DNA from 2 places in the Paenibacillus sp. NPDC058071 genome. Region 1 is predicted to be linked to the other one. Evidence: predicted binding sites of a transcription regulator. Region 1 holds the regulator's gene; the other holds the start of a gene.
What was found. The regulator CtsR, encoded in region 1, represses protease genes until heat stress. The targets are predictions, from matches to a motif close to ATGGTCAATAAAGGTCAAACA.

Region 1 (4,513 bases):
CGCGGGAAAACTGCATGTCGGAGGGGTTATGATTAACGATATCCCCACGTTCCGTGTTGATCATATGCCTTACGGCGGCGTGAAGGAAAGCGGTATTGGCCGCGAAGGCATCAAGTATGCGGTAGAAGAAATGACGGAATTGAAGCTTGTCGTCATTAATCGTTAAGGCGGTTTAATTTTTAGAGGGCGAAGTAAAGTGCCCGTTCTTCACGTTGAGATGGCTGGAATGGACAGCGATGGCAGTGGAATCGAAGTAGAAGCAGGGGCTGGTAAAGGAGATCGTATTACTAGCTCGTTTCTGTGAATTACGGGTGTACGGCAGGATCTTGTGTCACTCTTTTTAAAGATTCTGAAGCGCGAAGCGCTAAACGATACGAAAAACGGAAACTTGGTCAGTTTCGAGGATAAGAAGTAAGAGTGTTGAAATGCTCCCGTCGAGCTCGGTTTGCGACCGAGTTTGCCACGAGGGCTTTTTTTTCGCACCCGCACCCGCACCCGCACCCGCACCCGCACCCGCACCCGCACCCGCACCCGCACCCGCACCCGCACCCGCACGGGATAACTTTCGCATTGCTTATGCACAGTGGGGATAAAAACAGACGCCGCCTAATTTATTTTCTTATGCACATGTGAATAAGCGAGAACCGCCTCTTGTCCTCTTTTTTCTCCACAACTGTTTATAACCGGAGGATAATAGCCGAAAACAGCGTATAAATAAGCAAAAAGCGCTCCATGCTAAGTATTAGCGCCATTTTCGGCAGCGGATTTGAGAATCGTCAGAAAATTGCAAATGCGCGTCTTGACCTTTCCTTTTTTTCGCGTATAATAAAATTAAAGTCAAAGAAAGTCAAAGTCAGTTGTTGATCAATCGCCTATCGCGATAAAGCTGCTGCTGTCCTTGCATCTTGGAAGAACTTTGACTTCGTTATGCATCACAGGGAGGTTGGTGGTTTGCGTAACATTTCCGATCTCATCGAACAGTATTTGAAGCATATGCTGCAGGATAGCCCCGAAGGCGCGGTAGAAATTCAGCGCAACGAGCTGGCGGATAAGTTTTCTTGCGTCCCCTCGCAAATCAACTATGTTATTAGTACCCGGTTTACACTGGAGAAAGGCTACATGGTGGAAAGCAAGCGGGGAGGCGGAGGCTATATTCGCATCCAACGGGTAGAGCTTCCGGCGCTGAAAACGATCCAGTTCCATATCCATCAAACGATTGGAGATTGCGTCGAACAAAGCGTGGCGGAAGGTCTTATTTATCAGCTGGAGGAAGCCGGTCTCGTCACAAGGCGCGAAGGCAACTTGCTGAGAGCGGCCGTCGACCGCGAGACGATTGCGCTTAAGCTGCCGATGAGGGATGAGGTCAGGGCTCGCCTTTTGCGCTCCATGCTCATTACGCTGCTTGTTAAATAGCGGTTCCACAGCTAATGCTACCGGAAGGAGGTTTCGGCATGATTTGCCAAGAATGCGGCAAGAAGCCGGCAACGCTTCATTTTACGAAAATCGTAAACGGGGAGAAAAACGAGTTCCACATTTGCGAGTCGTGCGCCAGGGAAAAGGGCGAGGGCATTCCGGGAGCGCCGAACGGTTTCTCGATTCATAGTTTGTTGTCCGGGCTGCTCGATTTCGATCCGTCGGGAGCAACCGGAGGCGGTCTGAAAACGCAGCCTCAATTGCGTTGCGAGGATTGCGGGTTGACGTATAGTCAGTTCAGCAAGCTAGGTCGATTCGGCTGCAGTTCCTGCTATCGGCATTTCGCCGACCGTCTGGATCCGATGCTGAAAAGAATCCACAGCAACACGGTGCACAGCGGGAAAATTCCAAAGCGCTCCGGTACGCAAATCCAGTATAAGCGCGAAATCGAACAATTGCGCCGCGATATGCAAGGCCGGATCGAACGGGAAGAATTTGAGAGCGCGGCTCATATCCGTGATCGAATCAGGGAGCTTGAGCGTAGAATAGTAGATCTGTAAGCCAGGAAAGGCCGCATGAAGGAGGGTTCCTCTTAATGAAACGCCGATTCTCACAACAGGCGGTAAGCGATTGGATGAAGGAAGCTGGACCCGATTCGGAAATTGTGATTAGCAGCCGAATCCGGGTAGCCCGCAATTTGCGGCAGTTGCCTTTTCCGATGCTTGCGACCAACCACCAGCTGACGGAAGTGATGGAACTGCTAACCGAGGTTTCCAACTCCGGAAAGCTGGCGCCGATCGGCAAGTTTGATACGATTGTTTTATCGGAGCTGAACGAGCTGGAACGGCGGGTGCTGGTGGAAAAGCATCTCATTAGTCCCAATTTGGCTAATGATTCACGTGGCGGGGCCGTCATTCTAAGCGAGAACGAGTCCATCAGCATTATGATCAATGAAGAGGATCATTTGCGAATCCAATGTCTGTATCCCGGCTTTCAGATTAAGGAAGCCTGGACACTGGCGAATCGCATTGACGATATATTTGAAGCGGAAACGAATTACGCTTTTGACGAACAACGGGGATACTTAACGAGTTGTCCGACGAACGTGGGCACAGGAATCCGGGCATCGGTCATGATGCATTTGCCGGCGCTTGTGCTGACACAGCAAATTAACCGTATTTTATCGGCGGTAACGCAAGTCGGCTTGGCCGTTAGAGGGCTGTACGGGGAAGGTAGCGAAGCGCTGGGAAATCTGTTCCAGATTTCAAACCAGGTAACGCTTGGACAGTCCGAAGAAGAAATCATCGACAATCTGTACGGCGTAGCCAAACAAATTATCGAGCATGAGAAGGCGGCCAGGGTCAGGCTGCTAACCGATTCCCGTCTTCGGATCGAGGATCGGGTTAGACGCTCCTACGGCATTCTCTCTTACGCCGCAACGATGGATTCCAAAGAATCAGCGCAGCGGCTGTCCGATATTAGGTTGGGTGCCGATCTCGGATTGTTGGAGGAAGTTTCGCCGCAAGTCACGAATGAATTAATCGTGATGACGCAACCCGGCTTCCTGCAGCAAGCGTTCAACGAAAAGATGAGCGCCGAGCAGCGGGATTATAGACGGGCCGAATTAATCCGCAAGCAATTGCGGAGTCAAACCGAGCATGGGGGTGCATGAATATGATGTTTGGAAGATTCACGGAGCGGGCGCAGAAGGTACTCGCATTGGCGCAGGAAGAAGCGGTCCGTTTGGGCCACAACAACATTGGGACGGAGCATATCTTACTCGGCCTAATTCGCGAAGGAGAAGGCATTGCCGCGAAGGCGCTGATCGGACTTGGTCTTGGTCTCGAGAAAATACAGGATGAAGTGGAAGCTCTAATCGGCAGAGGCCAGGAGCAGCCTACTAATATCGCTTATACGCCGCGCGCGAAAAAAGTGATCGAGTTGTCGATGGACGAAGCGAGAAAGCTTGGCCATACTTATGTCGGCACAGAGCATATTTTGCTCGGTCTCATTCGCGAAGGCGAAGGCGTAGCGGCTCGTGTATTGAACAATCTTGGCATTAGCCTGAACAAAGCGCGTCAGCAAGTGCTGCAACTGCTGGGCAGCAGTGAAGCAGTATCGAGCAACCACGGCACGCCGTCAAACGTCAGCACGCCTACCTTGGACGGTCTGGCCCGCGACTTGACTGCTTTCGCTAAAGAAGGCAATCTCGATCCGGTAATCGGCCGCAGCAAGGAAATCGAGCGCGTCATTCAAGTATTGAGCCGCCGGACGAAAAACAATCCGGTTCTCATCGGTGAACCAGGCGTCGGTAAAACGGCGATTGCGGAAGGCTTGGCACAAAAGATCATCGCCAACGAAATTCCCGAGACACTGCGCGACAAGCGCGTCATGACGCTCGATATGGGCTCCGTCGTGGCGGGTACGAAATACCGCGGTGAATTCGAGGACCGTTTGAAAAAAATTATGGATGAAATCCGCCAAGCGGGTAACATCATCCTCTTTATCGACGAGCTGCATACGCTGATCGGAGCGGGTGGCGCGGAAGGCGCAATTGATGCTTCGAACATTTTGAAACCTGCGCTGGCGCGCGGCGAGCTGCAGTGCATCGGCGCGACGACGCTTGACGAATATCGCAAGTACATCGAGAAGGATGCTGCCCTGGAACGGCGTTTCCAGCCGATTACGGTAGATCAGCCTTCGCCTGAAGAAGCGGTACAAATTCTGATGGGGCTGCGCGATCGCTATGAGGCGCATCACCGCGTGAAAATTACTGACGATGCTATCGTGCAGGCGGTAAAACTGTCCGATCGTTACATTACGGACCGCTTCCTGCCGGACAAAGCGATCGATCTGATCGACGAAGCGGGCTCGAAGGTAAGACTGAACTCGTACACGGTACCGCCTAATTTGAAACAACTGGAGAACCGTCTGGAAGATATCCGCAAGGAGAAAGACGCCGCGGTTCAAAGCCAGGAGTTCGAAAAAGCGGCAGCGCTTCGCGATACAGAGCAAAAAATCCGCGAAGAGCTCGACGTGACGAAAAACCAATGGAAAGAAAAACAAGGCCGTACCGATTCCGAGGTTACGCCTGAAGATA
Region 2 (4,513 bases), on a different contig from region 1:
GCTTGAATTATGGAGGGAACCCGTTGTCATTTTTAATGGCGGCGGGTTCTTTTGCTTTGCGTTTTTCAATATGTATGATATTTCATATATATTTTGCGGGATTTTGGCAAAAGCGCCGATTATATATGATTTTTCGAATATAATCGTCCCAAATTCCGATATTCGAATAATTATATATGATTTTTCGTACATATTCGGCTCCAAACCAAAATGAGTTCTTGACATGAAGCGAGGGGAAAAGCTGCGTGTCCTTTACCTTCCGTAAGATGGTTGTGCGATCAACCCGCCTCAATCGATCCACAAGACAAGCTTGTGGAAAGGAATGTTTGAATGGTTCACAATGGACAGCAGCGTTATCGTATCCATCAAACGGTCAATTCTGACCGTTAGAGCAAAAAACAAAGCCTGTTCCCTTTCTTTAAGGACACTAGTGACCGTTAGAAGATGATTTCACGCTATTCTCCGCCCCTATCCCTTGCTTAGGGACAATAATGTCCCTAAGCGAGCCGAAATTTCAAATAATCGGCGCTAACGGTCACTACTGTCCATTAATAGGCTCCAAACCGAAAATCAGTGCCTGGCTCAAACCATCACTCTTTCTATTCGAATGCAAAGTCTTGCTATAACGGTCACTTGTGGTTCAGACCTCACGAATAAGAGTGTCAAGCACTGATTATGGTGTAGAGCCGTTTTTTCGACTTAAAACTGAAATCAGTACATTGACTTGAAGTGAGGGGGGAGCGCTGCTGGTCAGAGGGTTCTTCGATCGCCATTAAAGCCTAATTCCTTGGTTGGTGGTTGTGAACCATTCTTTCCATCAAAATAGAATCTGCAGTTGCTGCGCCTTCCAGCGGTTGGGGAACTTTGCGGGGCTTTCTTTCTCTACAGTCAGAAGAAGAAACGGCAACGCTCCCTGAAGGAACGTTGCCGTTTCTCTTGTCTACTTTCTTGCTTCCGTTATTAACGGATTTGGAACAAGAAATCTTCTTTGTTGTAGTTAAAATTCAGTTCGAGCGGCTTGTCCGAATCTTTGGCTTCCGTAGCAAGCTCAAAAATAATGATTCCTTTTTTGGACGAGAGCGGATTCAAAGTTTGCATATACAGTTGATCCTTCAGTCCAAGAATGTTCGATAAGACGAAAGTGTATTCGGAATCGTATACGAGCGTAGCGTCGATATCTTCTTTCGTAATCCGCATGACTGGCAGGAACGTTCCGGCTTCTTTGCCTATGTTTTTAATCGTAACATTAGCAATACCGAATGTGTTGCCTTCTTCAGGCGAGTACACTAAGAAAGAATCCTCGATCGATTTTTTGTATTCGAAGCTATCCAAAGTTACTTCCCAGTCGCCAATAGTAACTTTTTCACCGGTTTTGGCAGCTTTCGGAGCTTCCGGCGTTGGCTCAGGCGTAGGTTCAGGTGTTGGTTCCGGGGTTGCGCTAGCTTGTTCTGTAGGCGTATCGGTAGCCGCTGTCTTATTTTCCTCCGCTGCGGGCTTAGAGCCGCCGCATCCGCTCAATACTGCCGTAGCGGCAATTGTTAAAACTAATAACCATTTCTTCATTTTGAAACCCTCCCAGTAAGTTCTCTCTCATTTTTTTGAATCTATTCTGCTAGACTCTCATACTAATACATATAAAGCAATAATTTGGTTACAATATTTTCGAAATTTTCATATTTGGTATTGCAAATATCCCCATAGTTCGCGATTTTTTTCACACTAAAGAACGTGGTCTGGGTGCTAATATTGTCATAAATTGATATCATGTCTATCATTAAAGGTAAATGATAGAATTATAAAGTGAAGAGACGAACGAATAGAATTTCGTAAAATAAACAAAAAGGCCAATGTCGGCGGCTGACGCCGGACACTGGCCTTTTTATACTAGCTATTCGCTTATTGAACCTTCTCGATGACTTTATCGACAAGTCCGTATTCGCGCGCTTCTTCGGCGCTCATGAAGTAATCGCGATCGGTATCCTTCTCGATCCGCTCAAGCGGCTGACCGGAGCGGTCTGCGAGTATGCCGTTCAGCTTGTCACGCATTTTCAGAATGCGGCGCGCTCGAATTTCGATGTCGCTCGCTTGACCTTCGGCTCCGCCGAGCGGCTGATGAATCATCACTTCGCTGTTTGGCAGTGCGTAGCGTTTGCCTTTCGCTCCCGCCGTCAATAGGAACGCGCCCATCGAAGCGGCCATGCCGACGCAGATCGTCGAGACGTCCGGCTTAATGTATTGCATTGTATCGTAGATAGCCATCCCTGCGGTAATCGATCCGCCAGGGCTGTTAATGTATAAAGAGATGTCTTTCTCCGGATCATCGGCCGCCAGGAACAGCATTTGCGCGATAATCGAATTCGCTACGACATCGTTGACGCCGGTGCCGAGGAATATGATGCGATCCTTCAGAAGACGGGAGTAAATATCATAAGCACGCTCGCCTCGATTGTTCTGCTCAATAACCATAGGAACAAAATTCATATCCAATTGAAGTCCCTCCTCGGAAATAAATACGTTGATATAGCTTGCTGTATTCCCATCATAGCGGAATGGCAAACAAAAGTCAAAGATAGTCAAACATAGGTGATTGACCGAACGCCGTCATGCAGCAAAGCACTGCTTGCAAGGAGTGGTGTTGATTGTAGGAAGGCATTGCGAGGCCTAAGCGGCTCTAAAGTTTCTGCAACGCGCGAGGTGAGGCGGTACGAGTGTCAACCACAAAAACCGCATAAACGCAAAAAAACCGCCCTGTTAAAGGACGGTTGTGCATTCGTATTAGTGGCGCGCCCGCTAGGAATCGAACCTAGATCTCAGGCTCCGGAGGCCTACGTCATATCCATTGGACCACGGGCGCACATCATTGCTATCATAAAAGCAACAGCGAGACCTAGTATATGCTATACGCGTCAAGAAATCAAGACAAAGAGAAAAATTAATTTTGAGAAAATCGCGACAGTAATCGCTTACATCGACCTTTGGCATCTTGCGAAAGCATTTAATTTTGGCTAGAATAAGAGTGGGACTAAAAACGAACATACGGGACGTTTTAGGTCCAACGGATGGGGAAGGATCCCAAAACGAAGGAAGCCGATGGAGTGAAGAAAGAGGATGCGCCAGATTATTGAACTGCAGCAGCAGCTTCTCCCGGATTTGCTCGATGTGATGAGGAAACGGTATTCCATCTTGAATCAAGTCATGATGTCCGATTTGATTGGCAGACGAACGTTGGCGGCATCCTTATCCATGACAGAGCGAGTACTCAGAGCCGAGACGGATTTCCTGAAAGCTCAGGGGCTGCTCGAAATCGAGACGGCCGGGATGCGGATCAGCGAAGCCGGCAAAAGGCTGTTGGAACAGCTGGAGCCATACTACACCGAGCTGTTCGGCCTGTCGGAGCTAGAGGAAAAGCTTCGTTCGTCGTTCGGACTGCAGCAGGTCATCGTTGTGGCCGGCGATTCTGACGAATCGAGCCAGACGAAGCGAGAGCTTGGCCGAGCGGCCACGCAAGTGCTTCGGAAGGTGATGAAGCCGCACGATGTCGTAGCCATTACTGGAGGAACGACGATCGCTCAAGTCGCGAATCATCTCACAAGTCCATCGCCGCTTAAGACCAATTGGTTTGTACCGGCTAGAGGCGGACTTGGGGAGAGCCTGGACTATCAGGCGAACACGATCGCGTCGATGATGGCGAAGCGGACGGGAGCGCATTATCGCTTGCTGCACGTGCCCGATCATTTGGGCGAGGAAGCTTACGCTTCCATTATGCAGGAGCCGAACATTAAGGAAATCGTCGACGTTATCCGCAGCGCCCGCATTGTGGTGCACGGGATCGGCGAGGCGATGGTCATGGCCCGAAGAAGGAAGCTGCCTTCCGACTTAATGGAAGAGATGGCTGCCGAAGGGGCGCTGGCCGAAGCGTTCGGTTATTATTTCGATAAAGAAGGCCGTGTGGTCCATCAAATGCAAACGGTAGGGTTGCATTTGGAGGATATCGTCAAAACTGAAGTTGTTATTGGCGTTGCCGGAGGCAAGAGCAAAGGCGAAGCTATCGCAGCGGTTATGAAGTTCGGGCATAACGATGTGCTCGTTACGGACGAAGCCGCAGCACTGGAAATCGCAGCAATGCTGGATAACGGTACGGTATAGCCGGAAAGATTAAGACTCTGCCGAGCATGAATTTGTCTCATGACGGTTTGCGGCGGTGCTTATCAGCAATAGCAAGCCAAGCCGCAGAGCGTTTTGAAAATAAAAGCTTTTCATAAAAGATTAGGAGGAAATAACAATGGTTAAAGTTGGTATTAACGGATTTGGCCGTATCGGCCGTAACGTATTTCGCGCGTCGCTGAGCAACCCTGAGGTTGAAGTGGTGGCTGTCAACGACCTGACTGACACAAAAACACTGGCTCACCTGTTGAAATACGATACAACTCATGGTGTTCTGGATGCAACTGTTGAAGCAAAAGAGGGCGCGATCATCGTTAACGGCCGCGAAATCAAAGTTTTCGCAGAACGC

Region 2: the regulator CtsR is predicted to act here: its motif matches at 2,560-2,580, upstream of clpP (ATP-dependent Clp endopeptidase proteolytic subunit ClpP).

The regions. Positions count from the first base shown of each region.
Region 1 covers NZ_JBHVSK010000020.1:13,109-17,621, forward strand. Annotated here, with positions in the region: gene ACFVTB_RS23730 (aldehyde dehydrogenase family protein) at 1-166, shown strand, start outside; gene ACFVTB_RS23735 (CtsR family transcriptional regulator) at 952-1,413, shown strand; gene mcsA (protein-arginine kinase activator protein McsA) at 1,452-1,973, shown strand; gene mcsB (protein-arginine kinase McsB) at 2,009-3,085, shown strand; gene clpC (ATP-dependent protease ATP-binding subunit ClpC) at 3,088-4,513, shown strand, end outside.
Region 2 covers NZ_JBHVSK010000008.1:230,751-235,263, reverse strand. Annotated here, with positions in the region: gene ACFVTB_RS15650 (DUF4352 domain-containing protein) at 961-1,563, opposite strand; gene clpP (ATP-dependent Clp endopeptidase proteolytic subunit ClpP) at 1,897-2,481, opposite strand; tRNA gene ACFVTB_RS15640 (tRNA-Arg) at 2,780-2,854, opposite strand; gene ACFVTB_RS15635 (sugar-binding transcriptional regulator) at 3,109-4,146, shown strand; gene gap (type I glyceraldehyde-3-phosphate dehydrogenase) at 4,283-4,513, shown strand, end outside.